Regions from separate parts of the Pseudoalteromonas pernae genome, predicted to be linked through region 2. Evidence: predicted binding sites of a transcription regulator. Region 2 holds the regulator's gene; the other holds the start of a gene.
The links. Region 2 encodes ArgR, which controls arginine synthesis, uptake and breakdown. Its sites were predicted from a motif close to ANTGAATANNTATTCANT; they were not measured.
Positions count from the first base shown of each region.

Region 1: a site for ArgR is predicted at 1,535-1,552, ahead of V1358_RS14135 (arginase family protein). Genes of this name have one in related genera too.

Region 1 covers NZ_JBDODM010000006.1:28,952-32,164, forward strand. The annotation lists gene udp (uridine phosphorylase) at 1-246, opposite strand, end outside; gene V1358_RS14130 (DUF2189 domain-containing protein) at 489-1,268, shown strand; gene V1358_RS14135 (arginase family protein) at 1,560-2,669, shown strand; gene V1358_RS14140 (cyanophycinase) at 2,794-3,213, shown strand, end outside.
Region 2 covers NZ_JBDODM010000004.1:367,650-370,862, forward strand. The annotation lists gene V1358_RS11960 (ABC transporter ATP-binding protein) at 1-171, shown strand, start outside; gene V1358_RS11965 (Dyp-type peroxidase) at 242-1,156, shown strand; gene argR (transcriptional regulator ArgR) at 1,190-1,657, opposite strand; gene mdh (malate dehydrogenase) at 1,885-2,820, shown strand; gene pdhR (pyruvate dehydrogenase complex transcriptional repressor PdhR) at 3,103-3,213, shown strand, end outside.

The sequences.
Region 1 (3,213 bases), on a different contig from region 2:
TAATTGGGCAAGCTCTTCAACAGCGATAGAAGTTGATGGACCACCGATACCGGTAGAGCAGACGACAACAGAAATACCCTTTATTTCGCCTAAATAAACGTGAAACTCTCGGTGTTTGGCAAGGCAAGTGTGATTGTCTAACAACTCGGCGATAACGCCCGCACGCTCAGGTGCACCAGGGATGATGGCCAGTGTTGCGCCGTTAATTTGTTCCTTACTGATCCCTAGATGAAACATTGTTTTCATGATAGCTCTCTTATGCCATATCAGTGATACTGACTTATAGTCAGCGTGAGCATATTGTTCAATAAAAAGTCCTTAACAACAGCATCACTGAAATGTATTTGTGGATGATAAATCTGGGGTACATGCTGCGGCTGTTTGCAAAGTGTTAATAAGGACAAATGTCCGATATTAATGATCCAAATCCTTGCTTGTACAGTAAATCTCAACTAGATGTTAAGTAACTGTATCATAGGAGGTAAGTTATGGCTGTAACAACAAACGCTACGAGTCATACCGAGTTTGCGCGTTGCTTTGAATGTAATAAAATCAATACTTTTGCTCCTTTTCACTGGCTTGCATTGGCCTTTGGAGACATGGCGAGGGCCCCTATATTAAGCTTAATTTACGGTCTCGTATTCACGCTGATACCAGCAACTATTTTGTTCTTTGTTTACTCCAGTCAAACTCACCTCGTTATTTTGCCCGCTGCAGTTGCATTTGCACTAGTTGGACCTGCGTTCGCTGCTGGCTTGTATGACGTGGCGTGGGAATTAGAAAAAGGGCATAAGCCTACGTTAACGCACAGTCTAAAATCCATGTTTCGAAACCCTGCTGGAGAATGGGGATTTGCGGTCTTGCTGATGGTGGTGATGATCGTGTGGATGCGCTTAGCGGCTTTGGTTCATGCGCTATACCCCAACACAGTAAACCCTAGCTTCGAAGAGCTCAGTGCCTTTTTAACATTAGGTACGCTTATTGGAGGTGTACTGTTAGTCACTGTGTTCGCGATGTCGGCATTCACTCCTCAAATCATGATGGAGCGCAGAGTCGATATTATGACTGCCGTAGTCAGCTCCATGCATGCTGTGCGTAACAATATCGGCGCTATGATTGTGTGGTGTGGGTGCATTGTAGCCTTGGTGCTAATTGGCTTTGCAACAGGCACCGCGGGATTCATCATCATTATGCCGCTGTTGAGTTATGCCAGTTGGCATGGCTATATCGCGACCATAAAAACTAAACGCCCACGAACTTACGAGTAGGGCTGATAATTGGATTATGGCTGGCTTATGCAGGTATTGTGCATAGCCAGTCATCTACACTCCAAGCCCGCTTCTGACAGGGTTTGACTTCTGTGCTCAGCTTGTATATTGATCCAGTATAAGCACTTACCTGTATTTGTTTTTAATACATAAAAATCAATAAAATCAGTTGGTTACAATTTTAATGACGCTGTCGGAATGGGCATGGCGAAGGCCTTGTTTAGTACGAGCGTGAAACCAGCATAAAATTTTCGGTAAGTATCAGAATTGCATAAATATTGAGGAGATAGCATGTCAGCGAAGTGGCAGGACTTTCGTAGTAAAGTAGAGCAATGCTTGTGTCCACCTGGTAATGGTGTGTTTACAGTAAACACAGCAAAAGAGCGTAAGGCTGCATTACATCAAAAACTCTACGGGCAAACTGAGGATATCGACACCCTGTGGCGAGACTCATTAGAGGGCCTGCAAACAACTGAACACAAAGCTGTAATGCTGGGTATTAGCTCAGACTGCGGTGGCGGTATCCTACGTGGTGCAAACTGGGGCCCATTATTTGTGCGTACGACCTTGATTGAACAACAGCCGCAAGCACGCGCTTTTGATTTAGGTGATGTGCGCGTGATCCCACATTTGCTGCACGACAAGTACCTCAATGAAGGCACGATTAGCAACTGCCAAAAAGCCCTGTATGCTGATGAAAACAGCGAATACCATGTTAGCCCGCTTTCTATTACCGAAGATGTGTGTGCTGACTTTTATGCCAACTTCCCAGAAAAAGGCATATTCGGCATTGGTGGTGATCACTCAATCAGTTATCCATTAACAAAAGCTTACTTGCAAGCAAAGCGCGCGCAGGGCAAGAAAGTCGCAATTATCCACTTTGATGCACACACTGACTTACTTGTTGAGCGCTTAGGTATCGATTTGTGTTTTGGCTCTTGGTGTACGCATATTTTAGAGTACTTACCGAATCCTTCACACCTGATTCAATTCGGTATTCGCTCAAGCGGTAAACCTAAAGCACATTGGGAAGGCACTTTTGGTGTGAAGCAACACTGGGCGCATGAAATTAACGAGCGTGGCACAGCGGCTGTGATTGAAGAAGTACTTGCACAGCTGAGAGCAGATGGCGTTGATGAACTATATGTAAGCTTTGATATTGATGCTTTGGATGCAGAATTTGCGTCGGCCACTGGTACCCCAGAAGAAGGTGGTTTGAATCCTCAGCAGGCTTTAGAAATCCTCAGTGCATTAGCGGATGAATTCCCAATTACAGGCGCTGATATGATGGAAATTGCCCCGTTTACGGATAGCTCGCTTGTTGGTCAATCGAGCTCTGAAACAACCTTGCGAGAGGGGGCAAAAATTTCAGCCTTCTTATTGCAGGCAATGAATAAGTAAGTTTCAATAAAAAAGAGCGCATTAGCGCTCTTTTTTATTGCGCCACAAGCATTTTGACATAGTTACGCAAAGCGGTTAGCGTGGCGGTGTAACCACTTTGCTTCGCTAACTTATGGTAAACAATGTGATTAATATAAATAAAAAGAACTTTCTCTCGCTCTCCTTAACCTTACCACTTATATCTGCTTGTTTTAGCGGAGCAACCCTTGCTCAAACGCAAATATTGATAGGCGGGGCATTGGACGTATGTACATCGACTGCACCCAGTAACTGTGTTGATGGTTTTGTGCCACAAGGTAAGGCTGGTGCATTGTATCAAATCGATGCAGCAGGACTTACCCGCATTAATGACACTTTCCCTTCACAGTATGCGGTTTTCAAAAATCAGGTCGTTAAGTCATTAACAGCATTGACTGGCGATACACAATATGCGGAATTTGCGTTATTACAAAAATGGTATGGCGCATACGAACAGGCTCAGTTGTTGTCACCTGAGTTGCTCGATTTCGTTTTAGATTCTTTAGAAGTCGCGCAAACAAATACA
Region 2 (3,213 bases):
CCGGTGACGGTTATCTCGAAGCGCTTTGTTGGCACCGAATATGTGTATCGAGTACGCGTGTTTGACCAAGAGATTGAAGTGCCTGTGAGCCAACCTGAACAAGAGTTTTTGCCGACACAAAGGCTATCGATTACAATTACCTCACATTCGGTAAATTTCTTTACCAATTAATCGCCCATTCAGAGCGCTTATGAAAGCGCTTTTGGCACATAACAATAAAAACCAAAGGAACTTTGCATACATGCCCAAAGCGCAGTCCGGCGTTTGTGCGCAGGCAAACTTACATGGCCTGCATCTGTTTTTTAATGTCCTTGATGGCCATGATGAGACAGTTAAAAGCAAATTAGCTCAGCTAGTAGAATTGCAATCTGAGTATGATGACCGTTTCTCAGAAGCCATGGTCTCAAGCTTTGTTGCGATTGGCGCACAGTACTGGCCCCATTTTTATCCGCAAGCCATGCCCAATGAGCTAACAAGTTTCCCGAGTGTCTCGACTTCAGAACACAGCATTGGCGTGCAACCATTTGATTTGTTTGTGCAAATTCGCTCAGACCGAGAAGACGTGAATCACCTCTTTGGTCAAAGAGTGTTGCAGTTGTTAGCGCCTGATGTAGAACTTGTGGAAGATATCACCTGTTTCCGCTTCCTCGATGGGCGTGACTTCAACGGCTTTGTTTACGCGCCTGACACTCCCCACGGTCGCCAAAAAATGCTTACCGCATTAGTTGATGACAATGACCCTGATTTTGCTAAAGGCAGTTATGTGCATGTGCAGCGCTTTACTCATAACCTCAGTGCCTGGCAAGCGCTACCGGTTGAAGATCAAGAAATAGTGATGGGGCGCACGCGCCTAGATAGCGAGTTGCTGATGCCGCTCAATGCTAATAGCCATGCCGTGTGTACTGAACTCAAAGATGAAAAAGGTCAGCCACTATTACTTCATCAAGGGATGCCTTTTGGCACCATGAACAAGCAAGGTCTGTTGTCGGTAACCTGCTCTGCGACAGGGAATGCCTTTGCACAAATGTTGCGAAGCCAGTTAGGTGACCATGCCCACTATGATGGGTGGCTCGATTTTACTCAAGCTGATATGGGAGCTGCATTTTTTGCTCCCTCTGTAGAGTTTTTGAGAAGTCTAAAGGACCAAAGTGTGTAGCGTTCATCTCTACACACTACACATAAACGTGTTCTAGACGTTATCGAACAGCTTACGTACGCGCTCCAGCGTCATATCTATTTCTGATACTTTTGCTGGGGCGATAAAAATTGTATCGTCACCAGCGATAGTGCCCAATACGCCATCTGCTTTACCTAATGAATCCAGTAAACGCGCAATCAACTGCGCAGCACCTGGGCTAGTCGTGATGATAATCATCATTTCGTTGTGAACAATATCAATGACCAGCTGGCGAAGTGGCGACTTGGCTGTTGGCACAGCGAGTTCGGCAGGAAGGCAGTACACCATTTCTTGTTTGGCGTTACGGGTTCTTACCGCACCAAATTTACTCAGCATGCGCGATACTTTGCTCTGGCTGATATTGTCGAAACCTTGTTCCTTGAGAGCGTCGACAATCTCACCTTGTGAACCAAAGTTTTCCTCTTTAAGAATTGCCTTAAAGGCTTTTACCAAAGCTTCTTGTTTTTCTTGCGCTTGCATAATGTCATTCTTCTTTGCAAATTGTTGTAAATATTCTACCTAAGAAGTCAGTGTATTTCATCTTAGGTCAAACTTTACAGTTAAGTTTACGACTATGGTCGAGATTATCCTCAAAATAACGACGATTAATTTGTCTTTAGCGCCTATTTTCATTATCTTTATGGCCATCAATTAGTCATACGACTCAAATCTCTACTAACTAGTCTCGTTTTTTACGGAGAATTAAAATGAAAGTTGCCGTTTTAGGTGCTGCCGGTGGTATCGGCCAAGCGCTGTCTTTACTACTAAAAAATAGCCTTCCAGCAGGTTCTGAGCTTTCGCTATACGACGTAGCACCTGTTGTTCCTGGTGTTGCTGTAGACCTATCACACATCCCAACTGCTGTTACAGTTAAAGGCTTCGGTAAAGAAGACCTAGATGCTGCTCTGAGCGGTTGTGACATCGTTTTAATTCCAGCGGGTATGCCTCGTAAGCCTGGTATGGACCGTGCTGATTTGTTCAACGTGAACGCTAGCATCGTGCAAGCTCTTGCTGAAGGCATTGCTAAAAACTGTCCTAAAGCGATGGTAGGTGTGATCACTAACCCAGTAAACGGCACTGTGCCAATCGTTGCTGAAGTGTTCAAAAAAGCGGGTACTTATGACCCAGCTCGCGTATTCGGTGTAACGACTCTTGACGTTATCCGTGCTGAAACTTTCGTAGCTGAGCTTAAAGGTCTAGACGTAAGTGCGGTAAAAGTACCAGTGATCGGTGGTCACTCAGGTACAACTATTCTTCCACTTCTTTCACAAGTTGAAGGTGCGACTTTCTCTGATGAAGAAATTGCTGCATTGACTACTCGTATCCAAAACGCGGGTACTGAAGTTGTTGAAGCTAAAGCGGGTGGCGGTAGTGCTACACTTTCTATGGGTGCGGCGGCAGCACGTTTCTGCCTATCACTAGTGAAAGGCCTACAAGGTGAAGACGTAATCGAGTACGCATACGTTGAAGGCAACGGTGAAGATGCACAATTCTTCGCTCAGCCAGTACGCCTAGGTAAGAATGGTGTTGAAGAACTTCTTTCTTACGGTGAGCTAAGCGCGTTTGAGCAAAAAGCAAAAGACGACATGCTTGCAACTCTGAACAAAGACATCCAAGAAGGTGTCGACTTCATGAATAAATAAGCTAACTATATTAATTAGTTAGTCTTGTTTTAGACGCAGTTCTAGAACAACAAAAAGCCTCTGCAATGTGATTGTGGGGGCTTTTTTATGTTCGTTGAAAACTTACTAACTGGTATGACCATTTGCTATGGCAATAAAAAGACTTTAATTTTTGTCCATATATTCCATACTGATGTGAACAAATTTTGAGTCATTCATGGGCATTTTTGACAGCCTAGGGCGAATCTGATACCTTATCTGCACTTTTTGGTATGACCAATTTACCCAAAGCTAAAAATAACAATGTCATTAAAAGTCAAAGCAGCGAAACTTTCAGATGTGATCCTAGCGCAACTTGAGAACATGATTCTGGAGGGGTCACTGGCGCCTGGAGAGAAGCTTCCTCCTGAGCGT